2 regions of the Streptomyces sp. Qhu_M48 genome follow, and region 1 is predicted to be linked to the other one. Evidence: riboswitches for the same ligand, from Rfam matches in the RefSeq annotation. Region 1 holds a riboswitch; the other holds the start of a gene.
The links. Region 1 has a riboswitch for ZMP and ZTP ahead of glyA (serine hydroxymethyltransferase). Riboswitches for the same ligand answer to the same signal wherever they lie in the genome.
Positions count from the first base shown of each region.

Region 1 (15,220 bases):
TGGGCGGCTCGGACGGTGAGGGCGACCCCGTGGCCGCCCCGCCCACCACCGCCGCCCCGCCCTCCACGCCGCGCACCAGCCTTCCCGCGGGGGTGAAATGCGCGGGAGCCGACTGCGCCGGCCAGGACCCGGAGGCGATGGGGTGCGGTGGCGCCCTCGCGACCACCGTCGCCCTCGCCCGCGTGGGCACCGCCCAGGTCGAGGTCCGCTACAGCGACACCTGCGCGGCCGCCTGGGCCCGGATCACCGGGGCGGCCCCCGGGGACACCGTGACCGTGGAGGCCGGGGAGACGGTGCGGCGCGCCACCGTCGCCCCGGACGCCGACACGACGGCGGAGACCGACGCGTACACCCCGATGGTCGCCGTCGGCTCCGGCGCGGCCGCGAAGGCCTGCGGCCTGCTCGCGAACGGTGACGACGGCTGCACCGCGAACCCTTAGCGCCGGTCCGTGGTCGGGCCATCGGCCCTTTGGTCGCCGGACCGATAGGTCGATGGGTGGGTGGCGGTCGGTGGGCCACGGTCGGTCGGTGGGCCCGGGCGGCCGGCCCGAGGGGCATGACGAGGAACATGACGCGGACGGGCGGTCGACCGGACACGGACGGGCGGCAGTGAGCCGGACCACAAGGGGTTGGGGATTCACCGGGGCCCGGGTCGGATAGCCTGACCGCTGGATATCTCTTCATGTCGAGACACCGATCGATCAAGAGAGCTATCCCGCACCAGGGGCAGGGACCCCCACCGCCAGCTGTCTTACGGAGATCGCCATGACCCGCACTCCCGTGAATGTCACCGTGACCGGCGCGGCCGGCCAGATCGGCTACGCGCTGCTCTTCCGCATCGCCTCCGGCCACCTGCTCGGCGCGGACGTGCCGGTCAAGCTGCGCCTCCTCGAGATCCCGCAGGGCGTGAAGGCCGCCGAGGGCACCGCCATGGAGCTCGACGACTGCGCGTTCCCGCTGCTCAAGGGCATCGACATCTTCGACGACCCGAACCAGGGCTTCGAGGGTGCGAACGTCGCGCTGCTCGTCGGCGCCCGCCCGCGTACCAAGGGCATGGAGCGCGGTGACCTGCTCGCCGCCAACGGCGGCATCTTCAAGCCGCAGGGCAAGGCCATCAACGACCACGCCGCGGACGACATCAAGGTCCTCGTCGTCGGCAACCCGGCCAACACCAACGCCCTGATCGCCCAGGCCGCCGCCCCGGACGTGCCGGCCGAGCGCTTCACCGCGATGACCCGCCTGGACCACAACCGCGCGCTGTCGCAGCTCGCCGCCAAGACCGGCGCCTCGGTCGAGGACATCAAGCGCCTCACCATCTGGGGCAACCACTCGGCGACCCAGTACCCGGACATCTTCCACGCGGAGATCGCCGGCAAGAACGCCGCCGAGCTCGTCGACGACCAGGTGTGGCTGGCCGACACCTTCATCCCGACCGTCGCCAAGCGCGGCGCCGCGATCATCGAGGCCCGTGGCGCGTCCTCCGCCGCCTCGGCCGCGAACGCCGCCATCGACCACGTCCACACCTGGGTCAACGGCACCGCCGAGGGCGACTGGACCTCCATGGGCATCCCGTCGGACGGCTCCTACGGCGTCCCCGAGGGCCTCATCTCCTCCTTCCCCGTCACCACCAAGGACGGCACGTACGAGATCGTCCAGGGCCTGGAGATCAACGACTTCTCGCGCGGCCGTATCGACGCCTCCGTGGCGGAGCTCGCCGAGGAGCGCGACGCGGTGCGCGAGCTCGGCCTCATCTGAGTCCCGGCTCCACCGGGTCCGGGCGCTCCTGAGTCCCGGCTCCACCCCGCCAGGGCTCTCCGGAGCCCCGGCACAGGGCTCTCCCGAGCCCCGGCACAGAGGGCTCTCCCGAGCCAAGGCACACCGAGTCAGGCGCCCTCAGGGCCCCGGCTCCACATTCCCGGCGCCCCCGGGCCGTACGACCGACCGTACGGCCCGGGGGCGCCGTTCTACTGCCGACGCGGAACCCCCCACCTCCCCTATGCTGACCCACCGGTTCGCGGTCAAGTGAGCCGTGAACGAGGGAAGTTACACACCATCGGGGGAGTTTTGTCGCAGTCGTCCATTCCGCAGCAGCCCGACGGGCCACCCCACACGCCACCGAGCACGCCACCGGACGTCCCGGCGCACGTGCCACCGGCCGTCGACCCGCGGCGGTTACCGGCCTCCAGCGAGGCGACCCGGCTGCTCTGCGCCGGCACGTACCTCGACGACGGCTTCCGTGACGCGGTCATCGACCAGCTGTACGTCCACGAGGAGCGCTTCGCCGCCCCCTCCCTCGGCCACGACGCCAGCCGCGTCCTCGCCCACGCGCTGCGCGCCCGCCGCGTCGAGCTCGGCTGGGCCGCCGGCATCCTCACGCTCTGGATCATCGCGATCCCGCTCACCAAGGGCCTGGTCGCCCTTCTGATCGTGCCCTTCCTCGTCCTCGGCCTCGCCCGCTGGATCCGCGGCCGGTCGGCCGCCGCCCCGGTCTACCGCGTCGTCGCCGCCTTCGTGGTGCGCTGGTACGGGCGGCTCATGCTGCTCCAGTCCGCCCTGCTGCTCTTCTTCCTCGCCGTCGGTGACGACGAGTCCGGCGGCGAGTTCCTCGGCGACTCCGACACGGGCGAGTTCCTCGACCTCGCGGTGAGCCTCGCGGCCCAGGAGATGTGGGGCATCGGCAGCCTTGAGGTGTGGATCACCATCGCCGTGCCGCTCCTGGTGGCCTGGGCGGTGGCCACCCAGCGCGGCCAGTTCGCCCGCGCGCTCACCCAGGAGCTGTCCCGCGAGCGCTTCGCCGACCAGCGCTCCGACCCGGCCGAGCTGGCCGAGGGAGCCCGCTCCCGCCGCCTGCGCGACCGGATCCGGGTCGAACAGCACGCCCGGCTGATCATGTACGGGGCCGACGACCCGTTCTGCGGCGCGGGCGAGCCGTACGAGCCCTGGTCGCTCTCCGTCGAACTGCGCCCCCGCAAGAACCTCGACGGCAAGGCGCCCGAACCGCTCGACAACAGCGCCGTCATGCGGCACGTCGTCCCGCTCGTGGAGGCGCTCCGCGTGCCCTCCCCGCACGGTTCGCCGCAGCTCCAGGCCGCCGTACGGGACCGGCTGCGCGAGCTGGAGATCGACGAGGTCGTCTTCCTGCCGGTCGACGGGCTGCCGGCCCGCACCGCCGCGCCGTACAGCCCCGAGGGCTTCGAGGCGCACCGGTCCGGCTCCATCGAGGAGGGCGGCGAGACCCGGCGCCACTTCCTGCGCATCAGGGTCGGCGGCTGGGGCGAGGAGATCGTCACCACCGTCTTCGTCCGCGTCCACACGCAGGGCGGCATGCTGATGCTGGAGGTCGCCCCGCACGTCCTGCGTCCGGTGAAGCCGCTCTACCGGTACGCCGACCGGATCGCCCACCGCTACCGCCACAACCACCACTTCGGCAAGGCCGTCTGGGCGCTGGGCCAGACCCCGCGCTCCGCCGGACAGGCCCTCGTCACACTCGGGCGCTCGCTCGGCCACGGCTGGCGGCTGCTCACCGCGGGCCACGCCCACGCGCTGCCCGAGGGGCCCGCGGTCTCGGTCCGTGAGCTCGGCTCCGACGACGAGGCCTCGCTCTTCCAGGAGATGGACATCAGCCGCTACCTGAAGAGCGTGCAGGACCGGGTCGCCAACGGCGTGACGGCCGCGCTCCGCGAAGCGGGGTACGAGACCGCCGAGTTCGAGCAGAAGATCGTCCATGTCGCCGAGGGCGGCACGTTCATCGAGAACACCAGGGGCAACGTCACCCTCGGCAACAACAACACCGTCACCAGCAGGAACTTCACCACCGCGACCACCGGAGGCAACCGTGGCTGAGACCGGCAACACCACCGCGAACGGCGCCGCCGACGACCGGACCGCCCGGAGCGGCATCAACGTCACCAACACCTCGGGCAACGTCACCATCGGAGACCACAACACCGTCACCAGCACGGTGAACGGCACCGGACCGAGCCGCGACCCGCGGCAGGAGGCGCTGCTCCAGGCCATCCGCCGGCTCCGGGCCGACCTCGGCGGCGTCGTGCCCTCCGAGCAGACGACCGCCCTGGACGCCGAACTCTCCGACGCCGAGGAGGAGATCGAGGGCACGGGCCGGGCGGGCGCCGGCCGACTGGCCCGGCTGCGCCAGGCCCTCACGGACGCGGGCGCGGTGTCCGGCATCCTCGCCTCGGGCGTGGCCGTCGGCCAGGCCGTCGGCACCCTGCTCGGAGGGTGAGATGAGCGGTCACGGGGGCGGCGGGGCCCGCTGGAACGACGAGACGCAGAGCTGGGAGTCCGACGGGGCCGCGCCCGGTCCCGTCGGAGGGGCCGGGGACGGCCCCGCCGGGGGAGTCGGAGGCGTGCCCGGTGGCGTAGCGGGAGGTCACGTCGGGGGAGCCGGGGACGGCCCCGTCGTACTTCCGCCGCCTCCGCCGCAGTACACGCCCGAGCCGGCACCCGGGTACGCCCCCGAGTACGCCGTGCCGGGGCACGCGCCCGCGTACGTACCGGAGACCGGCGGCTGGCGGTACCCGGTGCCCGGCAGCGCCCCCGCGACGGACGCCCGGCCGCGCTCGCGGGCGGCCGTCGCGGCGGGGGTCGCCGTGGCCGTCCTCGCCGCGGGCTCCGTGGGCGGCTGGCTGCTCTGGGGCAGGGACGGCGGGACCCCGGCGGCGGGCGGTGGTCCCGCGGTCTCCGTCTCGGACGCGCCGGAGACCACCGACACGAGCGGCACGGGCGATCCGACCGACAGCGGCGAGCCCACCGGCACCACCGGCCCGACCTCCGGCTCGCCGACGCCCTCCGGTCCGTCAGCCACCCCCACGGCCGGCGCGCCCCCGGCCGGCTACCGGGTCCAGAAGGACCTCAGGGGCTTCACGATCGCCGCACCCGAGGGCTGGAACCGCACCGAGTCCGACGAGGGCGGCGTCTTCTTCAACGCGCCGGACGGCCGGAGCCTCCTCCAGGTCTTCATCGTCACCGAGGCCGGTATGACGCCGTACGAGGCCCTGCGCGCGGTCTCCGAGGACGGGCGGGCCAACAAACCCGGCTACGAGGAGCTCAGCCTCGAAAGGGTCACCGGGGACCCGGGCGCCCCGGCCGACGCCGCCGAACTGGTCTACCAATACGCGCGCGAGGAGGGCCGCCGCAAGGTCGTCGACCGGGCCTTCACGGCCCCGGACGGCAACCACTACGCGATCCTGGCCGCCGGCCCGGTGACGGACTGGCCGAAGCAGCGCGAGGTGCTCCGGGTGGCCCTGCAGTTCTTCCAGCCGGGCGCGTACTGACCGGACGACGGAGAGCCGGACCCGCCTACCCGGCGGACCCGGAGCCTCGGCGGACCCGCCTACCCGCCGGACCTGGAGCCCCAGCGGGCCCGGAGCCCCGGCCCGCTGGGGAGGCGGGCACGGGTCCGAGGCCTCAGAGCGTGCCCGTCTTGCGGAGGTTCTTCGCGAGGGCCGAGACGTCGGCCCCCACCCGCAGGAGCAGCCCGTCGCCGAAGGTGATCCGGGTCGCGCCCAGCTCGCCGAGCTCGGCGAAGGTCGGACCGCCCTGGGCGGCCAAGGTGTTGACGGGGAGGTCGCCGAGGGCGGCGCGGAGCGCCGGGAGGTCGGCGGGCGGGGCCGCGATCGGGTAGACGCAGTCCGCGCCCGCCTCCGCGTAGAGCAGGGCGCGGGCGACGACGGCCTCCACCGGCTCGGGGGCCCGGCGGAGGTACACGTCCACGCGCGCGTTGACGAACAGTCCGGGTCCCGCGGCGGCGCGTACCTCCGCGAGCCACTCCGCGTGCGCCCGCGGGTCCTTGAGGCCGCCGGCCGGGCCGGTGTCCTCCAGGTTCACGCCGACGGCGCCCGACTCCCTTACGCGCTCCACCAGTTCCGCCGCGGCGAGGCCGTAACCGCCCTCCAGGTCCGCCGTCACGGGCACCGAGACGGCGCGGACGATCCGTGCCACGGCGGCGAACATCTCCGCCGCCGGTGTCGCCCCGTCCTCGTACCCGAGGGAGGCGGCGATCCCGGCGCTCGGCGTGGCGAGGGCCGGGAATCCGGCCGCCTCGAAGGCCCGGGCGCTCACCGCGTCCCACGGGCCGGGCAGGACGAGCGGATCGCCCGCCGCCCGGCCGCGGTGGAGGCCGCGCAGGGTCTCGGCGGCCGCGCCCCAGCTCCGGCCCACCTCCACGTCCCCGCTCATGTTCACGCTCCCGCTCATGTTCACGCGGAGCGCGGGGTGTAGTGGCCGGGCGTCATCCGGGTGGTGACGGCGATCCGGTTCCAGGCGTTGATGACGACGATCGCGGAGATGACCCGGGCGAGCTCGGTCTCGTCGAAGTGCGCTGCGGCGCGGGCGTACACCTCGTCGGGGACGAAGCCGTCGGTGAGGACGGTGACGGACTCGGTGAGTTCGAGGGCGGCCAGCTCCCGCTCGGTGTAGAAGTGCCGGGACTCCCGCCAGGCGGAGAGCTGCACGATCCGCTCGACGGTCTCGCCCTCCGCGAGCGCGTCCTTGGTGTGCATGTCGATGCAGAACGCGCAGTGGTTGACCTGGGAGGCCCGGATCTTGATCAGGTGGTAGAGGGTCGGGTCGACGTCCTTCGCCGCCGCCGTCTCCAGGCGGAGCATCGCCCGGTAGAACTCGGGGACGCGCTCGGCGAGGGGGAGCCGGGGGGCGTGCTCGTGGGCGTACTCGGTCCTCGCGGCGGCAGCGGGACCGGCGGTCCCCGCGCTCTCGACGGTGTGCGTGGTCATGTCCTTCACCGTACGAGCGAGGTGGCTCAGGAGTATGGTCCATTGACATGGCAGACGAGTGGGCCACTTTTGGAGCCGACCTCCACCTGGAACTCCGCGGTCCGCGCCTGCGGGCCGGCCTCATGGACGCCCTGCGGGAGGCGGTGCGCAGCGGCCGCCTGGAGGCGGGCACCCGGCTCCCGTCCTCCCGGTCGCTCGCCGCCGACCTCGGCATGGCCCGCAACACCGTCGCCGACGCCTACGCCGAACTCGTCGCCGAAGGCTGGCTCACGGCCCGGCAGGGCTCCGGCACCCGGGTCGCCCGCCGCGCCGACCCCCGCCCGGCGGTCCGGCCGACCCCCGCGTCCGCCCCCGCGCCCTTCCTGTCCCGGCCCGCCAGGCCCGCGCACGACCTCAAGGCCGGCACCCCCGACCTGGCGTCCTTCCCGCGCGCCGAGTGGCTCAAGGCGTACCGGCGGGCGCTCACCGCCGCCCCGAACGAGGCCTTCGGGTACGGCGACCCGCGCGGCCGGATCGAACTCCGCACGGTCCTGGCCGAGTACCTCGCCCGCGCGCGGGGCGTGCACGCCCGGCCCGAGCGCATCGTCGTCTGCGCGGGCTTCGTGCACGGCCTGATGCTGATCGGCGAGGTGTTGCGGAGCCGGGGCGTCCGGGACGTGGCGGTCGAGTCGTACGGCCTCGGCCTCCACGCGGGACTGCTCACCGGGGCGGGCCTCGGCACCCCGGCTCTGCCCTTCGACGAACGGGGTACGAGGGTCGAGGAACTGTCGGCGCCTACGGGCCCGGGGGAGCCGAGAGGGCTCGGGGAGTCGGGAGCGCCGGGTGGGTCGGGGGAGCCGGGTGGGTCGGGGGAGCCGGGTGGGTCGGGGAAGCCGGGTGGGTTCGGGAGGCTCGGCTCGGCCGGGGCCGTCCTGATGACGCCCGCCCACCAGTTCCCGCTGGGCGGCGCCCTGCCCCCGGACCGGCGGGCGGCGGTCGTCGACTGGGCGCGCGCCTCGGGCGGTTTCGTCCTGGAGGACGACTACGACGGGGAGTTCCGCTACGACCGGCAGCCGGTCGGCGCGCTCCAGGGACTCGACCCCGAGCGGGTCGTCTACCTCGGCACCGCGAGCAAGTCCCTGGCCCCGGCGCTCCGGCTGGGGTGGATGGTGCTGCCGGAGAACCTCGTCGGCGAGGTGGTGGCGGCGAAGGGGGCCGTGGACTGGGTCTCCGGGGCGCCGGATCAGCTGGCGTTCGCGGAGTTCCTGGGCTCGGGGGCGTACGACCGGCACGTACGGGCGATGCGGCTGCGCTACCGGCGGCGCCGCGACCAGCTGGTCGCGGCGGTGGCCGCGCACTCGCCGGAGACCCGGGTCAGCGGGATCGCGGCCGGCCTCCACGCCGTCCTGGCCCTCCCGCCCGGGACGGAACAGGCCGTCCTGCGGGCCGCCGCCTGGAACGGCCTGGCCGTCCAGGGCGTCAACCAGTTCCGCCGCCCCACGGTCCCGGCGACCCTGGACGGGCTGGTCGTCGGCTACGCGACACCACCGGACAGCGCCTGGCAGGGCGCCCTCCAGAGCCTGTGCCGGGTGCTGCCCTAGGCGGGCCCGCCTTTCGGATCGGGCAGGGCTCCCCGGTCGGGCAGAGCTCCCCGGCCAGGCCCGGCTCCCCGGTCAGTCCGGGCTCCCTGTGCCTGGGCCCGCCGGTCAGGCCGGGCTCGCCGCGGCCCCGGCGGGCGCCGGCTCCGGCGGTTCGCCGAAGCGGGCCAGGGCCAGGGAGCCCGCCACCGCCACCGCGAAGCCGAGGACGGCGAGCCATCCGTACCCCTCCCTCGTACGGTCCCCGAGCCAGACCACCCCGACGATCGCCGGCCCGATCGTCTCGCCGAGCACCGAACCCGCCGTCGCCGTGGTCACCGAGCCGCGCTGGAGCGCCGAGGTCAGGAGGAGGAACGCGGCCCCGCCGCCGACCAGCAGCGCGTACCAGGACGGGTCGGTGAAGTCGATGCCGTCGATCAGCCGGACCGCCACCTCCACCACCCCGAAGCCGAAGCCCGCGCCGAGGCCGAGGACGAGGGCGCGGGGCTTCTCCGGCAGCCGACCGCCCACCACGCCGAGCAGCAGGACGCCGAACGCGGCGGCGAGCAGAGCCCAGGGCAGCCACTCCGGACCGCTCCGGTGGCCCTCCTTCCCGGAGCTCAGGGCGAGAAGGGCGAGCCCCGCGCAGACCACGGCCACGGCCGTCCACTCCACCCGGCGCAGCCTCACCCGCAGCACCCGGGAGGCGATGACCGCGGTGACCGCCAGGCTCGCGGCGAGGGCCGCGCCCACCACGTAGACGGGCAGCGTCCGCAGGGCGACGATCTGCAGGACGAAGCCCAGTCCGTCCATCCCGAGCCCGGCGACGTACCGCCACTGCCGCAGCGCCCGCCACATCAGCGCGACGTCGACGCCACCGCCGGTCCCGGGTGTCGTGGAGCGGGCCGCCATCGCCTGGAAGACCGAGGCCGCGCCGAAGCAGACGGACGAGGCGAGCGCACAAATCATCCCGAGGAGCACGAAACGACTCTAGGGGGTGACGGCGGAATCGACCGGCCTACACTGTGCGGTCGCGACAGACGTGAACGCGACAAGCGTGCACGTGACCGAGCGGACGCGATCAGTCGTGATCGCGACGGTCGCGACCGCGAAGGGGAGGGCGACGGACATGCGGAGGCTGAGGTCGAGCACGGTGGTGCTCGGCGGGATGGGTGTGCTCGCGGCGACGATCACCGCGTGCGGCTCCGAGCCGGACAGGCGGTGTGTGGACCCGCTGACCCGCGAGGAGCTGCCGAGCTACCGGTGCGAGAGCGGCGGTGGCGATGACGACGACGACAACGGCTCCACCACCCGGGGCTCGTACTACTACGGCGGTTCCCTCCGGGACAGCAAGGTGAGCGGCGGCAGCTTCGACAAGAAGGCCGTCGACACCGGGGGCTTCGGCTGCTCCGGTTCCGGCGGCGGCTGAGAGGGGCCAGGCACATGCGACGCCACACGATCGAGCCCCGGCCCGGCTGGCAGGAGACGGTGGAGGAGCAGGGGCTCGTCTACCCCCTGACCCGCCACCCGGACGGTTCGCTCCGTCCGTACTGGGACGAGAGCGCGTACTACTCCTTCACCCTGCCCGAGGTCGAGGCCCTGGAGGAGGTCGTCGAGGAGCTGCACACGATGTGCCTGGCGGCGGCCGCCCACATCGTCGAGCACGACCGGTTCGCCGAGCTCGGGATCACCGATCCGAAGCTCGTCTCCCTGGTCGCCGAGTCCTGGCGGCGCCGCGCCGAACTACCCTCCCTCTACGGGCGGTTCGACCTCTGCTACGACGGCACGGGTCCGGCCAAGATGCTGGAGTACAACGCCGACACCCCCACCTCCCTGGTGGAGGCCGCGAGTCCGCAGTGGTTCTGGATGGAGGAGCGGTTCCCCGGCGCCGACCAGTGGAACTCCCTCCACGAACGGCTCGTCGACGCCTGGAAGCGGCAGGCCCACCTGCTGCCCCCGGGGCCTCTCCACTTCGCGCACTCGGACGGCGACGAACTCGGCGAGGACCTGATGACGGTCGCGTACCTGCGCGAGACCGCCCAGCAGGCCGGACTCGACACCGAGGCGCTCTCCGTCGAACGGATCGGCTGGGACCGGCTCTCGCGCCGCTTCGTCGACGACCGGCTCCGCTTCATCCGCAGCTGCTTCAAGCTCTACCCGTGGGAGTGGCTCACCACCGACCGCTTCGGCCGGCACGTCCTGGAGACCCTCGACAACGGCGGCGGCACCGGCACCACCTGCTGGATCGAGCCCGCCTGGAAGATGCTGCTCTCCAACAAGGCGCTCCTCGCGATCCTGTGGGAGCTCTACCCCGGTCACCCCAACCTGCTCGCCGCCCACCTCGACGGGCCGCGCGAACTCGCCACGACCACCGGCTGGGTCGCCAAGCCGCTGCTCGGCCGGGAGGGCGCGGGGGTCACCCTGCACGAGGCCGGCACGGAGCCGTTCGTACGGGACGGGGAGCCCTGCTGCTACCAGGAGCTGTCCCCGCTGCCCGACTTCGACGGCAACCGGGTGGTGCTCGGCGCGTGGGTCGTCGAGGACGAGGCGGCGGGGCTCGGGATACGGGAGTCGGCGGGTCCCGTCACCGACGAGTACGCCCGCTTCCTCCCGCACGTCATCCTGTAGCGCCCCCGGGAGCTACTCCGCGACGTACTCCCGCAGCGGCGCGGGCCTCAGGCCGGCCGCCTCGGCCGCGTCGAGGGCTCGCCGCAGGTCCTGCTCCAGGGTCTCGTTGAAGTGCAGCAGGATGATGTCGCCGGCCTTGAGGGCCGGCGTCGGCGGGGTCCACTGGCCCCAGGTGGTGAGGTCGTACGTCCACGTCACCAGCGCCTTCGCCCCGCAGGCGCGGGCCGCGGTCCGGGTGGTCGCGTCGAACACCCCGTACGGCGGGCGCAGCAGCCGCGGGCCGTCCCCGAACCGGGCGAGGTGCCGGTCGCGCGCCCCGCACACCTCCGCCTTCTGGCCGGCGGCGTCGAGGGTGGTCAGGTCCGGGTGGCCGACGGTGTGGTTCTCGACGCGGGAACGCCCCTGGTTCAGCAGGGTGTGGAAGTAGCCGGAGTCGTACGAGTAGGCGCCGGGCAGCAGGAAGAGCGAGGCGGGCACCCGGCGGTCGAGCAGCAGTTTCGCCGCGGCGGGGTCGTGGAACCAGCCGTCGTCGATGGTGATGAAGACGACCGGGTCGGTGGTCTCGACGTGCGAGACCACCGGGACGGGCTCGGGCCAGGCCGCCTTCGGGGCGGCGTGCGCGGGCCCCGTGACCGCGCCGAGGAGCGCGAGCGGGACGAGGGCGGCGAGCGCGGCACGCGCGGCGTGACGCAGACGGAGTCTCGGCATGGCCGCATCATTGGCCTAGACCAACTACCGTGTCAATGGTCCGAGTTGCCCCGACCGGACCCCCGACCTGCCCCGGCCCGACCGGACCCGGCCCGCCCCCGCCAGACCCGGCCCGACCGGACCCGGCCCGCCCCCGCCAGACCCGGCCCGACCGGACCGGACCGGACCAGACCCGGCCCGACCGGACCCGACCCGGCCCGGCGCGGCCCGCGTCCGTCGCCCCCGGGAACGGAGTTCGTCACTCCGCCGACAGCACCCCCCGCAGCTGCTCCAGACCCCAGTCCAGGTCCTCCTTCGAGATGACCAGCGGCGGCGCGATCCGGATCGTCGAGCCGTGCGTGTCCTTCACCAGGACACCCCGCTCCATCAGCTTCTCCGAGATCTCCCGGCCCGTGCCGCGCGAGGGCGCGATGTCCACGCCGGCCCACAGGCCGCGCCCGCGCACCGCCTCCACCGCCCCACCGCCGACGAGGAGCCCCAGCTCCGCGTGGAGGTGCTCGCCCAGCTCCGCCGCCCGCTCCTGGTACTCGCCCGTCCGCAGCATCGCGACCACTTCGAGGGCCACCGCGCAGGCCAGCGGGTTCCCGCCGAACGTCGACCCGTGCTCACCCGGCCGGAACACCCCGAGCACCGAACGGTCGGCCACCACCGCCGACACCGGCACCACCCCGCCGCCCAGCGCCTTCCCCAGGATGTACACGTCCGGCACCACACCCTCGTGCTCGCACGCGAACGTCCGGCCCGTCCGGCCCAGACCCGACTGGATCTCGTCCGCCATGAACAGCACGTTCCGCCGGTGCGTCAGCTCCCGCACCCCCGCCAGATAACCGGCCGGCGGCACCAGGACCCCCGCCTCGCCCTGGATCGGTTCCAGCAGCACCGCCACCGTGTTCTCGGTGACCGCCGCCTCCATCGCCGTCAGGTCCCCGTACGGCACGATCTCGAACCCCGGCGTGTACGGACCGAAGTGGTCCCGCGCCTCGTGGTCCGTGGAGAAGCTGACGATCGTCGTCGTCCTGCCGTGGAAGTTGTTCGCCGCGACCACGATCTTCGCGTGCCCGTCCGGCACGCCCTTCACCTCGTACCCCCACTTCCGGGCGGTCTTCACGGCCGTCTCGACCGCCTCCGCGCCGGTGTTCATCGGCAGCACCGCCTCCTTGCCGCACAGCTCCGCGAGCCGTGCGCAGAACTCGGCGAACCGGTCGTGGTGGAAGGCGCGCGAGGTCAGCGTCACCCGCTCCAGCTGGGCCTTCGCCGCGTCGATCAGACGCCGGTTGCCGTGCCCGAAGTTGAGCGCCGAGTACCCGGCGAGCATGTCGAGGTAGCGGCGCCCCTCGACATCGGTCATCCAGGCGCCGTCCGCCGAGGCGACGACGACCGGCAGGGGGTGGTAGTTGTGAGCGCTGTGCGCCTCCGCCGAAGCGATCGCGTCTTGTGTGCTCGACACGGGATCTCCGTTCGTCCTGCGGCTCGGGGGGTGACCCCGACGAGGGGGTGTGGCCCCTGTTTCTATCGTCGCTCGGATGCCGGGCGGGGAAACCTCGCGTACGGCGCGCCCTTCGCCGGTGTCCCGCCGGTCGGCCCCCGCTCCCCGGTCGGCCCCGACCGACCGGCCACCCGCTACGCTGAGAACACGCACGGCGACTGGCGAACGGGGAAGCGACCCCGGGGGAGCCGTGCGCGGCAGACCACACGAGACGCCGCCCGCCTGGGCGTCACGGGACCAGAGTCCCGCGTGGCGCCGCGCCTCTCACGCAGTGTCCCGGGACCCGCCGACGCCCGGAGGACACCACCATGACCGCACCGCAGCACCCCGCACTCGCCGCCGCCGATCCCGAGCTCGCCGCCCTCGTCGGCGCCGAGGAGAGCCTCCAGGCGGAGACCCTGCGCCTCATCCCCAGCGAGAACTACGTCTCCGCCGCCGTCCTCGAGGCCTCCGGCACCGTCCTCCAGAACAAGTACAGCGAGGGCTACCCCGGCCGCCGCTACTACGAGGGCCAGCAGAACATCGACCAGGTCGAGACCCTCGCCGTCGAGCGCGCCAAGGCCGTCTTCGGCGTCGACCACGCCAACGTCCAGCCCTACTCCGGCTCCCCGGCCAACCTCGCCGTCTACCTCGCCTTCGCGGAGCCCGGCGACACCGTGATGGGCATGGCCCTGCCCATGGGCGGCCACCTCACCCACGGCTGGGGCGTCTCCGCCACCGGCAGGTGGTTCCGCGGCGTCCAGTACGGCGTCCGCCACGACACCGGCCTCGTCGACTTCGACGAGGTCCGGGAGCTCGCCCTCAAGGAGCGCCCGAAGGTGATCTTCTGCGGCGGCACCGCGCTGCCCCGCACGATCGACTTCGCCGCCTTCGGCGAGATCGCCCGCGAGGCCGGTGCCGTGCTCGTCGCCGACGTCGCCCACATCGCCGGCCTCATCGCGGGCGGCGCCCACCCGTCCCCGGTCCCGCACGTGGACGTGATCTCCACGACCACCCACAAGACCCTGCGGGGCCCGCGCGGCGCCATGCTCATGTCCCGCCAGGAGCACGCCAAGGCCCTCGACAAGGCCGTCTTCCCCGGCCTCCAGGGCGGCCCGCACAACCAGACCACCGCCGCCATCGCCGTCGCCCTCCGCGAGGCCTCCCTGCCCTCCTTCCATGACTACGCGCACGCCGTCGTCGCCAACGCCAAGGCCCTCGCCGAGGCGCTCCTCGCCCGAGGCTTCGACCTGGTCTCCGGCGGCACCGACAACCACCTGATCCTGATGGACCTCACCCCCAAGCAGGTCCCCGGCAAGATCGCCGCCAAGGCCCTCGACCGGGCGGGCATCGTCGTCAACTACAACACCGTCCCCTACGACCCCCGGAAGCCCTTCGACCCCTCCGGCATCCGCATCGGCACCCCCTCCCTCACCTCCCGTGGCCTCACCACCGCGCACATGGCGCAGGTCGCCGAGTGGATCGACCGCGGTGTCGCGGCCGCCGGCACGGGCGACGAGGAGGCCCTCCGCGCGATCCGCGCCGAGGTCGCCGACCTGATGTCCGCCCACCCGGCCCCGGGCCTCCCGGTCTGACCCTCTGACCCGGCGGCCCAGCCCGGACCCGGCGGCCCAGCCCGGACGGCGGCCCAGCCCAGCCCGAACCGGGCGGCCCCGCCCGGACCGGGCCGCCCAGCCCCGCCCCGCCTAGCCCTGTCCAGTCCCCCGGAAATGGGCGGGGCAGCTGAGCGCGGCCCCGCCCCGCCCCGGGCGTCAGCCCGTGGACTCCGCCGCTCTCCGGGCCTCCTCGCGGTCCGGTATGCCCTCCAGCCGGAAGGTGAGCGCGCCCCCGTTCCTCGTCCAGAGGAGCGTGGGGCCCGCCGTGCGGACCTCATGGGTCCAGGGCGCGCCCGTCCCGTCCGTCATCGGGAAGGTCAGCAGGTGCGGGGCCGCGAACCAGTAGCCCTGGGCGCCGTCCGGCAGGTCGACCCACTGCGGCCGCGTCCTGACCTGCTTGGCGAAGCCGATGTCGAGGCGGGCCGGGAACTCGTCGAGCCGGACCGTCCGCTCTCCCTCCCGCCAGCACAGGCTGATCACCGCCCGTCCCCGCTC
Region 1 covers NZ_CP195432.1:7,046,727-7,061,946, reverse strand. Annotated here, with positions in the region: gene ACRRSS_RS31605 (DUF2690 domain-containing protein) at 1-440, shown strand, start outside; gene ACRRSS_RS31600 (malate dehydrogenase) at 766-1,755, shown strand; gene ACRRSS_RS31595 (hypothetical protein) at 2,065-3,843, shown strand; gene ACRRSS_RS31590 (hypothetical protein) at 3,836-4,243, shown strand; gene ACRRSS_RS31585 (hypothetical protein) at 4,245-5,294, shown strand; gene ACRRSS_RS31580 (isocitrate lyase/PEP mutase family protein) at 5,428-6,198, opposite strand; gene ACRRSS_RS31575 (carboxymuconolactone decarboxylase family protein) at 6,219-6,752, opposite strand; gene ACRRSS_RS31570 (PLP-dependent aminotransferase family protein) at 6,800-8,332, shown strand; gene ACRRSS_RS31565 (hypothetical protein) at 8,438-9,277, opposite strand; gene ACRRSS_RS31560 (hypothetical protein) at 9,438-9,737, shown strand; gene ACRRSS_RS31555 (glutathionylspermidine synthase family protein) at 9,752-10,936, shown strand; gene ACRRSS_RS31550 (polysaccharide deacetylase family protein) at 10,949-11,644, opposite strand; gene rocD (ornithine--oxo-acid transaminase) at 11,883-13,091, opposite strand; ZMP/ZTP riboswitch at 13,275-13,365, shown strand; gene glyA (serine hydroxymethyltransferase) at 13,439-14,704, shown strand; gene ACRRSS_RS31535 (hypothetical protein) at 14,882-15,220, opposite strand, start outside.

Region 2 (15,220 bases), 2.6 Mb from region 1:
TGACCGTGTCTCGGCCGACGACCGTGAGACCGAGGTCCGTGAAGAAGGAGATCGTTGCTTCGAGGTCGCGCACGGCGATGCCGACGTTCTCGAGTCTGATGGGCATGCGCCGCATGCTACCGAGCCGGGCCGATCGGGCCCTTCGGGCAACGCGGCCGGGTACCGTCGACGTCGACCGTGCGCCGTCCACCTGCGGCCCGGGCGGGTGCGCCCGCCTGCCACGGCCCGCCTGGCGAACGGGTCGGACTGGAGCGGGCGCGCGGGTACGGAGTCCGGCCCGGCCGGACGACCTCGCGGACGCTTCGGGGCAGGCGGGCGCTGCCTCGGAGTCAAGGGCGGAGTCCGATGTGTTGGAGGGCGACCCTGCTGAGGTCGGTGATGGCCTGCGGGTCGCCCTGACGCCAGGCCTCGGCCCATCCGCCGGGCGGGGCCGGCAGTCTGGCGAGGGAGCTCGGGGGACCGGTGAGGGCGCGCAGGGCGAGCAGGTCGGCGCCTCCGGGGGCCTCCGCGAGGCGACGCAGGGTGCTGCTGCGCCGGATCCAGAGCAGGCGCGGCGGCAGCCACAGCAGCAGGACGAAGAGCACCGGAATGACGATGAGGGCCGTTGTGATCACGTTGGCGACCTGGCTGACGGTCTCCTGGAGCGACACTCCCGCGTCGGCGAAGCCGGAACTGGCGTCCGCCGCGGACTGGAGCGGCTTCTTCAGGACACCGCCGATCAACGGCACGTCCGACGCGGCGTCTCCCGCGTTCCCGAGCTCCTCGGCGAGGCTGTCGCCGGAACTCTCCACCTTGCGCCCCGGTTCGGCCAGCAGCATGATCGTCTCGCGGACGACGAGGGCCGCCCACACCGCGGCGGCGATGAGGGCCACGGCGATCAGGTCGAAGAGCACCTGGCCATTCCGACGTGCGGGTGTCTGGGCGTAGAGGCGCAAGAGAGGGCTCCCGTTCGGGTCAGGACGTCGAGGGTGCCCGGCCGCCCCAGCCCCGACGCGGCCGACCGGTCGTCGGATTCAACTCTTCCACCGCGCCTCACGTGCAAACGTGCGAGACGCGAGGCCCGGCGTGAGTCCCTGCCGTCGGCGCTCGCGGGGCGGACGCTCAGAGGTGGGCGTCGAGGAACTCCCGTACCTCGGCGGTGGTCATGGGGCCCGTCCCGTGCGCGACCGCCTCGCCCTCCTTCACCAGGACGTAGGACGGGGCTCCGGTGACCCCGTATCGCTCGGTCGCGGCCGGACAGCGCGTGATGTCGGTGCGGACGGCCGTCAGGCGGCCCTTGTACTCGTCGGCGATGTCACCCACGACGAGGTCCATCGCCCGGCAGGGCTCGATCGCCTTGGGCCATGTCCCGGTGAAGTAGGCGAGGACCGGGACTCCGCTCATCCTGAGGATGAAATCGAATTCCGCGTCCTCACGGGGTTGGTGAACCCGCTTCGCCATAAAAGCTCCTGACCTCGCGTTCCGTCGTTCCCTCCCCATCATCCCCCGCGGGCTGCGGCACGCCGGCCCGGCCCCGGAACGCCGGCGACGAGTCGGCCCACCGCGCCGCGAAGAGTGGCGGCCTCGAAGCCGACGCCCGCCCGGTCCCACTCGCTCAGGACGTCGGGCACGCCGTCGAGCGGGGCTTCCTCGCAGCCGACCAGCAGCCCGTCCCGGATGAGGCCGAGTGCGCAGTCGAGGTGCGGGACGCGCTCGTGCAGGCGGACGAGCGCGACGGTGTCTCCGTACGGTCCGAGGTGTTTGGCAAACCAGCGGACACCGAGCGCGTCGGAGGTTGGGCCGGAGCTGCCGCCGAAGACGTGCTCGCCGGGTACGAGCACGTCGCCGCCCTCCGGGGTACGGCCCGGGGCCGAGGGCCGGCTCGCCGGGCGAGGGGACCTCGGGGGCGGGCACGGCAACTCAGCCGGAGTCGGCCGGACAACCTCCGCGCGCATGATCTCGCGCGGTACCACCGTCCGGGCCCGGGGGTCGGACGGGCGCGGACGCTGTCCGTCTCCGCCCGCCTGATCCATCTCACCGCCGTGGGGCTCATCGTCCCGACGACTCGGGACGGGCAGCTGGTCGCCGCCGCGGTCCTCACACTGTCAGGCGTGGCGCCCGGGGCCTCGGCGGGCGCCGCCTGGGCGGCACGGACGGCCTCCGCTGTGGACCCGCCGCCCTGGGGAGGACGTCGCGCCACCCGCACCACGTCGAAGCCTCGGCGCCGGAGGGCGCGTGGACCCTGGAGTTCATCGGGGTACGGCCCGACACGGTGGGGTCATGCGCTGTCTTGCTCTGTCCCGCCTTGTCCTGCCCGGCACCGGTCATCGGGCCCCTGTCAGGGAACCGCCTTCGGCCCCTCACGTAGAGTGGTGCTCGGGCCGTGACTGGCGCTTGAGGTGGATCACCACCGGGGAGCGGCCCGGCGGGAGCGCGCCCCATCTGCGCGCCCGTCCCGATGCCGTGCGCCTGGGCGAACCATTGGTCACAGACGACGCCCAGGAGTTGCCATGTCCACCAGCACCGCCGCCCTCATGGACGGCACGGCCCTCGCCCGCCGCACCGTCGAGGAGACCGCCGCCCGCGCCGCCGAGATCACCCGGCGCACCGGCGTCACCCCCTGTCTGGCGACCGTCCTCGTCGGCGCGGACCCCGCCTCCGTGACGTACGTGAAGATGAAGCAGAACCGCTGCGCGAAGGCCGGAATCCGCTCCAAGCACGTCGAGCTGCCCGCCACCACGACGACCGAGGAACTGGTCGCGGCGATCACCACACTCTCCCAGGACCCCGAGGTCCACGGCATCCTGCTCCAGCACCCCGTCGGCCCGCACATCGACGAGCGTGCCGCCTTCGAGGCCATCGACCCCGCCAAGGACGTCGACGGCGTCACCATGGCCTCGTTCGCCGCCATGGGCTTCGGCCTTCCCGGCTTCGTCTCCTGCACGCCGGGCGGCATCATGCGTCTCCTCGACGCCTACGACGTCGACCCGCGCGGCAAGCGCGCCGTCGTCGTCGGCCGTAGCGCGATCCTCGGCAAGCCGGCAGGCCTGCTCCTCCTCGGCCGCGATGCCACCGTCACCTACTGCCACTCGCGTACCGAGGACCTCGCCTCCGTCGTCCGCGAGGCCGACATCCTCGTGGCCGCCGTCGGCAAGCCCCAGTTCATCAAGGGCGCGGACATCAAGCCGGGCGCCGTCGTCGTCGACGCCGGATACAACCCGGGCAACGTCGGCGACGTCGACTTCGCCTCCGCCGCCGAGCGCGCCTCCCTCATCACCCCCGTCCCCGGCGGTGTCGGCCCCATGACCATCGCCGTGCTCCTGGCCCAGACGGTCGAGGGTGCGGAGCGTCAGCTCGGTCTGTAGGGACGGTTCGTGACGGGGCGGCGGGAGTGGTGGCGGTGGCGGGCGGGAGCCCGGTGGGCGAATGTCGCGGTTCTGTACGGGCAGGGCTCGTCGCCCGAAAAGGGGTGGCCGGGGGGACGCCGACGGGCGAACCTGGACCCCGTGCCACACCCGTCCGCCGCCACCCCGCCGCCCCCGGACCGTCGACCGGTCCCGTCCGCCTCGTCCGGCGCGATCAGCGCGTCCGGCTCGTCCGGCCCGTCCGCGACGCCGGCCCCGCCGGAGGCGTCAGCCCCACCGGCGACGTCAGCTCCGCGGCAGGCGTCAGCCCTGTCCGAGGCGACCGCTCTGCCTGAGACATCTGCGGCGTCCGAGGCATCCGCGGTGTCCGAGGCATCCGCCGCGCCTCAGGCGTCCGGCACGCCCGGGGCCTCTGCCTCGTCTCAGGCGTCCGTCGTGCCCGAGACGCCGAACACGCCTGAGACGACTGCCGTACCCGAGGCGTCTCCCGTACCCGAGGCGTCTGTAATACCTGAGACGTCCGTTGTACGCGAGGCATCTGCCGTGCCCGAGGCGTCTGTAGTGCTTGAGGCGTCAGCTGTGCCTGAGACGTCCGCCGTGCCTGGGGCGTCCACCATGCCTGAGACGTCTGCCCTGCCTGCGGCGTCCGCCCCACCCGGGTCCGTCCCTCCCCAGGCGTCTGGTCCCGGTGGTGGGCCCGTCGCGCGGGACGCATCCGACGCGAGCCCTGGGCCCCGCCCCGCCCCGCCGCTCCGAGTCGGCTCCCCGTCCGGGTGGTCGCCCCGCCTCGTCCGGCTGGGCGCGCCCCGGCCCGGACCGGACGTGCGGCGCGTCCGCCGGTTCGGCGTGCCGCTCGTCCCGCTGCTCGTGGCGACACTCGTGGCGACTGCCTTCCTGGCCGCCCGGGGTACCGACCAGGGCCTCACCACCGACAGGCGCCCCGGCGGCGACGCGATCGGCGCGCCCTCGCCCGTCGTCGCCGGAGACGGCCCGGCCGACGCCTCCCCGTCGCCCGCCGACCCGCCGACCGACACGCCCACGGGCGACACCGCCGGGGCAGCGGACCCGAGCACGGACGACACGCCGACCTCCGACGCGGTCGCGACCACGGACGGCGCGCCGACCCGTGCCGCGCTCCCGCAGCGCTCCGCCCGCCCCGAGAGGAGCGGCTCGCCGTCGCCCACCCGTACAGAGAGCACCGCTCCCACTTCCCGGCCGACCCCGTCCCCGACGCGCGGTGGCGACTCCACCCGGCCCGTCTCCTTCGAGGCCCTGCGGGTCGGCGACTGTTTCGACATCGACCGCGCCGCGCCGGGCACGGCCCTTCGGCGCTCCTGCGACACGCCGCACCATGCCGAACTCGTCGCCAGGCTGCCCCTGACCGGCCGTCTCGTCACCGACCTGGCGATCCGTGAGGCGGCGACGCTGCTGTGCCGTGAGCCCCTGCGCCGGAAGGCCGCACGGCAGCCGGCCGGTACGCGCTGGACCACCTTCGTCCAGTACCCGTACCGCACGAGCTATCTCCTCGGCTCGGACACCGTGGCCTGCAGCCTCGCCGCCTCCTCCGCGAGCGGCGGCAAACTCAGGCACCCCCTCCTGTAACACCCCCTCCTGTAACACCCCCTTCAGCAGCACCCCCCCCAGTAACACCGCCTTCAACAGCACCGCCTCCGGTGGCGACACCTTCCCTGGCCCTGCCTCAGGCGGTTCCGGCGGCCAGGGCCGTGGCCAGGGCCGTCGCCGGGTCGCGGTGCGGCGGACCCGCCGGGGACCAGCGAGCGCCGGACTTCAGGTACGGCCACCAGCGTCCGTCCTCCCCGAGCCGCAGCTGGGCCTCCGCACCCACCACCGTCCACCGTGCGCCCGCCCGCCGCAGTACCGGCGGCTCGTCGTCCTGCCAGGACTCCGCGAGCCGGGCACCGGCACGGGCGAGGGCCTCGGTGTCCGGCACCCACTCCTCCTCCAGTACGGCGAGTGCGGCGGCGCCCCCGAACCGCCACGCGCGCGTGGCGAGGTCCATCTCGCCCCGCGTCCGGCCCGCACCGGAGGCGAGCCGCGCCGCGATCCAGGGCACGGGGGAGTGCGCGGCGAGCCGCACCGCGTCCTGAGCGACCGTCAGCACAGCCCCCGGCCGGGAGGCAGACACAGACGGCGATCCCGGCGGAGCAGCAGACGTCGACCCGCCCGCGGCGAGCACGTCGACCAGCATCCGGCGCGCCCGCGCCGCCGCGTCCGACGCGAGGAACTCCAGCGCCGCCGGATCGACTCCCGGCCCCGGTTCCGCCTCCGTGTCCAGGGACGGTGACCGGCCCGGCGCGTCCGGGGCGGCCGGAGGCGCGGGCAGCGGCGGCAGGAGGAACTCCGCCGCGTAGGCCTCCGCCGCCGACACGCCGGGCATCCCGCCGACCCCCTCGGAGAGGTGGCCGTCCGGCGCGTCGTCCGGTCCCCCTCCGTCGCGCGCGGCGCGCGAGGCGCTGCGGGCCTGCAACTGGTCCAGCAGGGTGCGTTCGCCGCGCCCCCGCATCAGGAGCAGGACGAAGGGATCCTCGTCGAGCAACCGCGCCACCTGGTAGCAGAGCGCCGCCGTGTGCGGGCAGTGGTCCCACGCCTCGCAGCCGCACTCCGGGTCCAGATCCCCGATGCCCGGCAGCAGATCGAGTCCGGCCGCCGCTGCGTCCTCCACCAGGTGCGGCGGCATCTCGCGGTCGAGGAGCGCCGCGATGTGGCCCGCGCTGTCCACGGCGAGGTCGAGCAGCCGCTCCCACTCCTCCTCCGAGAACTCCCGCACCAGGACGTCGCTGCGGTACGCCGAGCCGTCGCGGTCCTTGACCACCGCGGTGATCCGGCCGGGCCGCACCGAAACGGCACCCACCGCGCCCGCCCGTGCGTGCCGTCGGCCCGCCTTGAGCTGCTGGCCGTCGAGTGCCGTGTCCTCCAGCGCCTTGAGCCAGGTGTGCCCCCACCAGGTCCGGGTGAAGGCCCCTCCCCGCGCGGGCGGGAGCGGCGCGAACGTCCGCTCCTCGCCCTCGTGTCCGTAGCCGCTCATCGTCCGTCCCCTCGCAGTCGTACGAGCTCCGCCAGCTCGGCGTCGGTCAGCTCGGTCAGCTCCGGCGGTGTGTCGCCGCCGGTCCCGAGGACGGTGTCCGCCAGCTCCCGCTTCCGGTCGAGCATGGTCGCGATCCGGTCCTCGATCGTGCCCTCGGCGATCAGCCGGTGCACCTGCACCGGCCGGTCCTGCCCGATCCGGTAGGCGCGGTCGGTGGCCTGCGCCTCGACGGCGGGGTTCCACCAGCGGTCGTAGTGCACGACGTGTTCCGCGCGGGTGAGGTTGAGCCCCGTGCCGGCGGCCTTCAGCGAGAGGAGGAAGACCGGTACCTCCCCGTTCTGGAAGCGGGCCACCATCGCCTCGCGTTCCGCGACGGGTGTCCCGCCGTGCAGGAACTGCGTCCGCACGCCCCGCGCGGCGAGATGCGCCTCCAGGAGCCTCGCCATCCCCACGTACTGGGTGAAGACCAGGGTGTGGGCGCCCTCGGCGAGGATCGTGTCGAGCAGTTCGTCGAGCAGCTCCAGCTTCCCCGAGCGGCCCTCGATCCTCGGTCGCTCCTCCTTGAGGTACTGGGCAGGGTGGTTGCAGATCTGCTTGAGCCCGGTCAGCAGCTTCACGACCAGACCGCGCCGCTCCATGCCGTCGGCCTCGGCGATCGCCGCCAGGGTCTCCCGTACCACCGCCTCGTAGAGACCGACCTGTTCCGGGGTCAGGGAGACGGCCCGGTCGGTCTCCGTCTTCGGCGGCAGCTCGGGCGCGATCCCCGGGTCCGACTTGCGGCGGCGCAGCAGGAAGGGGCGGACCAACGCGGCGAGTCGCGCGGCGGCGGCCGGGTCCCGGCCGCCCTCCACGGCGGCGGCGAACCGGGCCCGGAACGCGCCCAGGCTGCCGAGGAGCCCGGGCGTGGTCCAGTCGAGGATCGCCCACAGCTCGGAGAGGTTGTTCTCCACAGGCGTGCCGGAGAGTGCCACGCGCGCGCGTGCCCCGATCGTCCGCAGTTGCCTCGCCGTCGCCGAGTACGGGTTCTTGACGTGCTGCGCCTCGTCGGCGACGACGAGTCCCCAGCTCCGCGCGGCGAGTCGTGCCGCGTCGAGCCGCATGGTGCCGTAGGTGGTGAGGACGAACCCGCCGTCGGAGAGGTCCTCCAGGTCGCGGGTGGCCCCGTGGAAACGTCGCACCGGGGTGCCGGGCGCGAACTTCTCGATCTCCCGCTGCCAGTTGCCCATGAGGGAGGTCGGGCAGACGACGAGCGTGGGTCCGGCGGAGGCCGGGTCGGACTGCCGGTGCAGGTGCAGGGCGATGACCGTGATGGTCTTGCCGAGCCCCATGTCGTCGGCGAGGCAGCCACCGAGGCCGAGCGAGGTCATCCGGTGCAGCCAGTCGAGCCCGCGCAGCTGGTAGTCGCGGAGCGTCGCAGCGAGCGCCGGCGGCTGGGCGACCTCCGGGCGGCCCCGCTCGGGGTCGGCGAGCCGCTCCCGCAGACGTTCCAGCCAGCCCGTCGCCGCCACGTCGACGGGGCGACCGTCGATCTCGGTCGTCCCGGTGAGGACGGCGGAGAGGGCGTCGACCGGGGTCACCTTCCGGTCCTGGTGGGACCGGGCCCGGCGTACCTCGGCCGGGTCGACGAGCACCCAGCGGTCACGCAGCCGCACGAGGGGACGTCCGGCCTCGGCGAGCCGGTCGAGCTCGGCCCGGGTCAGCTCCTGATCGCCGACGGCGAAGCGCCAGTTGAAGCCGAGGAGGGCGTCGGCGGAGAGGAAGGAGGGCAGCGCGGAGGAGGAACGGGCGTCCTCGGCCTCCTCTGCGGTAGACCTCACCCCGGCCTCTCCGGTGGATTGCCTCACCCCGGCGGGCGGCCCCACCTCTGCGGACCGGCTTGCGTCTACCGACCCGCTCTCCTCTGTGCCGTCGTGTCCTCCGTGTGTCTCCCCGCTCACCGGGCCGATCACGGCGCTGGCGGTCATCCGGTCGGCGAGTTCACGCGGCCAGTGGACCTGGACGTCGGCCGCGGCCAAAGCCCTGCCGGCCGGGCCCAGCAGCTCCGCGACCTCCTCGTCCGCGAGTTCGACGGTGTCGGGTACGGCCGCCGTCAGCAGAGGGGCCAGCGGTGGCCAGGCGCGGGCGGCCCGCCGGAGGGCGAGGAGCGCGTCCATACGGACCCGGGGGCCGAAGGCGGCCCCGGTCCGGCCATAGCCCGACCAGACCTCCGCCGCGTCCGCCACCAGGGTCGGGTCGGCGACGGCGTGGAGTTGCAGTACCGCGCGGAAGTCAGGCGCCTCCGTCGCATCGGTGGTGAAGCCGGGCAGTTCGAGCCGGAGCGAGAGCCGGACGCCCGCGTCGTACACGGCGGCGACGTCGGCGGCCCACGCCCGTTGTTCGGGAATCGCCTGCGGTTCTTCGGCCGCGAAGGCGGGCCCGCCGGCGGCGAGCGGCGCCGCGGGGGTACGGGGCAGGGTGTCCGCGACGGCGTCGACGAAGGCGCGGAGCAACGCCTCGGGCTGCGGCAGGAGTACGGGCTCCTCATCCGCGGCCGCCGGTGAGAGCGGCACGGCATGGGCCGTGGGCGGCATCGACGCGGCGAGCGTCCGGAGTTCGGCCAGTTCCTCCGGACCGAGCGGACCGACCCGCCACGCGTCGAAGCCGCCGGGGGTGAGACCGGGCAGCAGGAGCCCGCGCGCGACGAGACCGAGGGCGAGGAGCGAGGCCGCACCCCAGAAGGCGCTCGCGGGAGACGCGGTCTCGGAGAAGGGGGCGCGGGCGAGCAGCGGCAGCGCCTCCCGTACGGAGAGCGTGGACGCGGGAACGGTCACGGGCCGCAGGCTGTCGCCGTCCACGACCGTGATCCCGACGGCGGCCGGAGCGGGCTCGTCCGCGACCGGGGTCCCGACGTCGTCCGGTGACCAGAAGGCGATCCGGCCGGAGCGGGGCGGATCCGCGGGGAGGAAGACGGCGGAGTGGAAGATGAGTTCGCGGGAGGGGTCCTGAACGGATTCGCGGTCCGAATCATCGGATCCGTGCGACAACGACAACGCATTCCTCAAATTTGACTACCTGGCGACTGAGCGGCCGAGGATACCTCGGCGGTGCCTCCGCGCGCGCCTCCTTCGCGGGTGAGCCGCATCACTTTGACGGAGGGTGGGGCCCGCCCTACCTCCCGGCCCCCGGCGCGCCCCCGAAGGGCACGGGTGGTGACGCCATGGCCCTGGACGATCACGGATCCGTAGCTTCTTGGTAGGCGCCCACAGACCCGAACCAGCACGGACCACGGACCGAACCAGCAGGGTCCAGCGACCGAACCAGCAGGGTCCAGCGACCGAACCAGCACGGTCCAGCGACCGAACCAGCACGGCCCCCGACCGACTGAGAACCGGAGCCCGCCATGTCCCAGGCCACCGTCCTGCCCCCGGCCGCCGCCCCCGCCGCGGCGCCCGCCCGCGCCAGGGGCGGCAGCGAGTTCACCCCCCTCCTGCGGACGGTCAGGGAACAGGGTCTCCTCGAACACCGCCCCGGCTGGTACGCCCGGGGCATCGCCGTCAATCTCCTGGGCATCGCCGCCGTGATCGCCGGGCTCGCCCTGATCGGACCCTCCTGGTGGGCCCTGCTCCTGGCCCTTCCCCTCGCGCTGCTCTCCGCCCGCGCCGCCTTCGTCGGCCACGACGCCGGCCACGCCCAGATCACCGGGAACCGTAAGGCCGGCCGGATCATCCAGCTCGTCCACGCCAACCTCCTGCTCGGCATGAGCCGCGAGTGGTGGAACGACAAGCACAACCGCCACCACGCGCACCCCAACCACCTCGACAAGGACCCGGACGTCGCGGCCGACATCCTCGTCTTCGCCGAACACCAGACGGCCGGCCGCGAGGGGCTGCGCGGGTTCCTCACCCGTCACCAGGCCTGGCTGTTCTTCCCGCTGACGACGCTTGAGGGCATCGCCCTCAAGGTGTACGGGGTGCGGTCCCTGCTCGCGGAGGACGGCCCGTGCCGCACCCGGCGCGAGCGGCTCGTCGAAGGCTCGCTGCTGCTCGCCCACTTCGCCGGCTACGCGGCCCTCCTGCTCACCCTCCTCACCCCGGCGCAGGCGCTCGTCTTCGCCCTCGTCCACCAGATGCTGCTCGGCCTGCACCTGGGCATGGCCTTCGCCCCCAACCACAAGGGCATGGAGCGGCCGGACGAGCACGCGGACGGCGACAGCTGGGGTCATCTGCGGCGCCAGGTGCTCACCTCGCGCAACATCCGGGGCGGCGCCCTGACCGACTGGTTCCTCGGCGGTCTCAACTACCAGGTCGAACACCACCTCTTCCCGAGCATGCCGCGCCCCCATCTGCGCCTCGCCCAGCCGGCGGTCCGGGCCCACTGCGCCGCCCTGGGGGTCCCGTACACCGAGACCGGCTTCGTGGACTCGTACCGCCAGGCGCTCGGCCATCTCCACGAGGTGGGCGCACCGCTCCGCTCCGAGCGGGCGGAGTAGGGCCGGGACGGTCCCCCCGCGCTCCGAGCGGGCCGAGTAGGGTCGGTCCCGGTCACGCGTGCGCGTCGAACGCGGAGCGGTAACACGGCAGGATCGGCCGCAGCCGGTCCGGATAGGTGTCGTACAGGCCGTCGGTGTGCGTCCCGCCCCGCACCGTGTAGTACCGGTGCATCCCGCCCCGGCCCCGCGCGTCGACCATCCGCGCGTACACGTCGGAGTCGGTGGCGATGGGCAGCAGGGTGTCCAGGTCGCCGTGGAGCGTGACGAGGGGCTTGCCGATCCGCCCGGTGAGCGCGACCTTCGCGACCGCGCGGTGCACGGACGCGGGCCGTGACGCGTAGTCGTAGGACGCGTCCGAGGCACAGGGCGCGAAGATCTGCTCGACGGTCCCGCCGGCCGTGGAGCCGGGACAGGCCGGATCGTACGAGGGGTCGAACTCGGCCCGGAAGATCTTCTGTGTCAGCCCCCAGTACGCCTGCTCGTGGTACGGCCACAGGAAGCGCGAGTCCGGCGCGAAGCCGGCCCGGACCAGGTCCTCGTCGGTGGCGAGCCCCTGTGACCGGGCGACCGTCACGGGCAGGCTCGTCAGGAGGTTGGGGCCGCGCGCGGTCCACAGCACGCCCTCCCAGTCCACGCCGCCGTCGTACAGCTCGGGCCGGTTCTCCAGCTGCCAGCGCGTCAGGTAGCCACCGTTGGAGATGCCGGTCATGTACGTGCGCTCCGGCGCCCGGCCGTAACGCTGCCGTACGGCCTTCCCGGCCGCCCGCGTCAGCTCGGTCACCCGGCGGTTCCACTCGGCGACCGCGTCGCCCGGTCTCCGTCCGTCGGTGAAGAAGTCCGGTCCGGTGTTGCCCTTGTCGGTGGCGGCGTACGCGAAGCCCCGGGCGAGGACCTGGTCGGAGATCAGCGCGTCCGTGGAGTACTGGCGCCTGGTGCCCGGAGCGCCGGTGACGACGAGCCCGCCGTTCCAGTCGTCGGGCAGCCGGATGACGAACTGCGCGTCATGGGCCCAGCCGTGGGTGGCGTTGAGGCGTGAGTCGTCGGGGAAGTAGCCGTCGATCTGGACACCCGGCACCCCCGAGGGGTTGCGGGTCCCCTTCGCGGCCAGACCCGCCTGGTCCGCCATGTCCGTGTACGGCGTGCCGGCCAGCGCGGCCGTCGTCAGGTCGTCCAGACAGGCGGACCGCTGGTGCTCGGCGCCGGGCACCCGGAGCCGGTCCTGGCGCGCGCAGTGCGCGGCGGCGGTCTCCGTGACCACGGCGGGACCGGCAGGGGCGAGGACGGTGACCCCGGTCAGCAGCGCGGCGAACAGGGAGACGCCTGGGAACAGGCGCATGGTGAACCTCCGATGGGCGAAGGGAAGGGACGGGCGCCACATCGTGCGGCGCACCCCTCCCGGCAGGCCATGTCCCGGGACCACACCTCGGGCCGTCGGCCTATGGGGAGCGTCGGAGCGCGACGGGGTCCGCCCCAGCCGTCGTCGGCGCTCCCGGCCTCCAGCCTCGTCGGCGCCCCTCCGCCGCGAGCCGTCGTCGGCGTCCCCCGGCGGAGTCACTACGCTGCGCGGGTGGACATTCCGTCGGCGGACGAGATACGCGCGATGCACCTCAGGCACGCTCCCCATGAAGAGGCGTTCGAGCTCGTCTTCACGCACTGCGAGATCGTGTGGCAGGTGGCCGAGCGGCTGATGTCACGCTCGGGCCTGGACGTCGACCCGGACCTCGTACGGGCGGGATGCCTGCTGCACGACATCGGGGTGTACCGCCTGTACGACTCCGAAGGGCGGCTCGACGGCCGGAACTACCTGCGCCACGGACTGCTGGGGCACGAGATCCTCGCGGCGGAGGGACTGCCGGAGGCCGTGTGCCGGTTCTGCTCGTGCCACACGGGGGTCGGGCTGACCAAGGAGGACGTGCTCACGCAGGGCCTGCCACTGCCTCCCGCCGACTATGTGGCGATCACCCAGGAGGAGCGGCTCGTCATGTACGCGGACAAGTTCCACAGCAAGAGCACGCCGCCGAGGTTCCTCACCCCGGACACCTATGCGGTGTCCGTGAGCCGGTTCGGCCAGGACAAGGCCGCCGCGTTCGGCGCGCTGCGCGCAGCGTTCGGAGAGCCGGAACTGGACGGGCTCGCCGCCGCGTACGGGCACGCCCTCACCTGACGCGCGCCCCCCGCTTCTCGGAGTGGGTTGCGCCGCGCGCTCTCAGGGCGGGGCGCCCCCTGCTTGCAGGGCGGGCGCCCCGTGGTTTCAGGACGGGCGTACGGCCATCGCGTCGAGGGCTTCGAGGAGGGCCGGGAGCCTCGCCCCCCGGGCCACGGGCAGTACCTCGCGCGGCAGCTCGTCGAGAAGCACGAACGCCATGTCGTCGGCCTTGGCCACCAGCGACCAGCCGGGGCCGTCCGCGCGCAGCATCCGCGCGCCTGCCTCCCCGTCCGACGCGGACCGCACCCGGCCCACCGGCGGCGGGTCATCCAGGTAGCCGCGCAGCTCGTCCAAGGCCTTCCTGACCCCGTCGTACGGGTCGTCGACGGCGGGCGCGGCCGTTGCGTCGGGAGCCGCGGGGCCGTCCGTGTACGTGCCGTCGTCGCCCACCCTGGCCCGCCAGGCGGCCCACTGGAGGGCCACCTCGTCGGCGCCCAGACGGCGCTGGGCCGGGCCCCACTCGTCGCCCGACGGCGGTACCAGCGGGGCGGGATCACCCTCCTCGGGCTCCGGGTCGTGCGGGGCCGGAACACCCGGGGCGCGGCTCATCAGGTCGAGCGGCCAGCCGGGCAGCCCGCTGACCACCGACTCCTCGTCGGGGGAGAGGTCGTAGGCCATGCCGCAGTCCCAGGAGGAGATGGCCACGGCGACCAACGACACGTCGTCGATGACGACCGTCCAGCGCGCGCCGAGCCCGTCCTGCCCGAAGACGAGCCCGTACCCGTCCGCGTACGGCTGCAGCCCCAGCGCCGCGCACGCCGCCGGGTAGTCGTCGCCGAGCACGCTCGGGAAGCGCGCGGGTGTCAGCAGCGCCGCGGTCAGCACGAACAGCGCATCGGCATCGCCTTCGGCCGCTGCCTCGGCGATCGGGTCCGTCCCAGCCACGCAGGCCTCCCCATCTGGTTGTCGGCGCACCTTAACCAGTGAGTAGGGAGACCTGTCCAGAGGTTGGCGCAGTGACCTGTATCGCCGTGCGGATGCGGGTGCGGAAGAGGAAGGGGAGACGGATGGGAGGCGAGGCGGGGGCCGGTGTCGATGCCGGCCCCGGGTCCCGACACCTGTCCCGGTCCGGATGCCTGTCCCGGGTCCGGGTCCGGAAGCCTACGCGTCTCCCGTGGGGCGCCTCGCCGGGTCCTCCCGGAGACCGAGGAGCGAGCGGGCCACGGCACTCGGCGACTCGTTCCGCTCCCGGGCGAGGGTGAGGAGAGCCCGACAGGCCAGTTCGTTGACGCCGAACGACAGCATCCCGGGGGAGACCCGGCTCGCCGCCTCCTCCGCCCGGGCCGGGTCGTTCTCGGCGCACGCGGCCACGTACTCCGCCGCCGCCTCGAAGAGGTTGTGTCCCTGCCGGGCGCGTGGGGGCGCCGGAGCGGCGGCCTCGGACGCCTTCCGGGCGGAGGGCAGGAGCTTGCGCAGTCGTTCCGGTACCCGTGTCACGCTCCACCGCCCTTCCCGGGCAGGACTGCCCGGTACATCCACGGTAGTCAGTGAAGTGCCGGGAAAGAAGGGTGCGTTGACCACAGAGGGGGGAGCGCGGGAATACGGACGTGTCGGTGTGGATCAATCCCGGAGGGGCGGGGTGGCCGTCCGCAGGAGGGGGAGGTTCTTCTCGACGGCTCGCTTCCAGGAGCCGTCGGAGATCATCTTGTCGAGTGCCTTCTGGACCTTGCCCTCCATCGCGCTGCCCTTCGGGACCCCGATGCCGTAGGGCTCCTCGCTGACGCGGAAGCCCGCGAGCTTGAACCTGCCCTTGTACCCGTCCTGCGCCGCGTAGCCGGCGAGGAGCGCGTCGTCGGTGGTGACGGCGTCGACGGTGCCCGAGGCGAGCGCGTCGATGCAGCGCGCGTGACTGTCGTACGTCACGACCTCCGCCTGGGGAGCGAGCCTCGTACGGATCGCCAGCACGCCGGTGGTTCCGGTGGCCCCGCAGACCTTCTTGCCGTTGAGATCGGCCGGGTTCCTGACGGAGGTGTCACCGGCCGCCAGCAGGACGTCCTGGTGAGCCGTGAAGTAGGGGCCGGCGAAGCCGACCCTCGTCTTCCGCTGCGAGGTCATCGTGTACGTGGCCACGACGAGGTCGACATCGCCGTTGGCCAGGAGCGCCTCACGGGTGGAGCTCCGGACCTCCTTCCAGGCGATGTCGGCGGGGCCGTGGC
Region 2 covers NZ_CP195432.1:4,484,795-4,500,014, reverse strand. Annotated here, with positions in the region: gene ACRRSS_RS20435 (VOC family protein) at 1-106, opposite strand, end outside; gene ACRRSS_RS20430 (hypothetical protein) at 330-893, opposite strand; gene ACRRSS_RS20425 (thioredoxin family protein) at 1,102-1,440, opposite strand; gene ACRRSS_RS20420 (hypothetical protein) at 1,479-1,820, opposite strand; ZMP/ZTP riboswitch at 2,353-2,461, shown strand; gene ACRRSS_RS20415 (bifunctional 5,10-methylenetetrahydrofolate dehydrogenase/5,10-methenyltetrahydrofolate cyclohydrolase) at 2,490-3,344, shown strand; gene ACRRSS_RS20410 (hypothetical protein) at 4,167-4,946, shown strand; gene ACRRSS_RS20405 (SWF or SNF family helicase) at 5,044-6,390, opposite strand; gene ACRRSS_RS20400 (DEAD/DEAH box helicase) at 6,387-9,413, opposite strand; gene ACRRSS_RS20395 (acyl-CoA desaturase) at 9,770-10,858, shown strand; gene ACRRSS_RS20390 (tannase/feruloyl esterase family alpha/beta hydrolase) at 10,911-12,194, opposite strand; gene ACRRSS_RS20385 (HD domain-containing protein) at 12,426-13,022, shown strand; gene ACRRSS_RS20380 (hypothetical protein) at 13,110-13,949, opposite strand; gene ACRRSS_RS20375 (hypothetical protein) at 14,166-14,501, opposite strand; gene ACRRSS_RS20370 (bifunctional serine/threonine-protein kinase/glutamate ABC transporter substrate-binding protein) at 14,625-15,220, opposite strand, start outside.
Region 2: another riboswitch for ZMP and ZTP. It lies ahead of ACRRSS_RS20415 (bifunctional 5,10-methylenetetrahydrofolate dehydrogenase/5,10-methenyltetrahydrofolate cyclohydrolase); the one in region 1 lies ahead of glyA (serine hydroxymethyltransferase).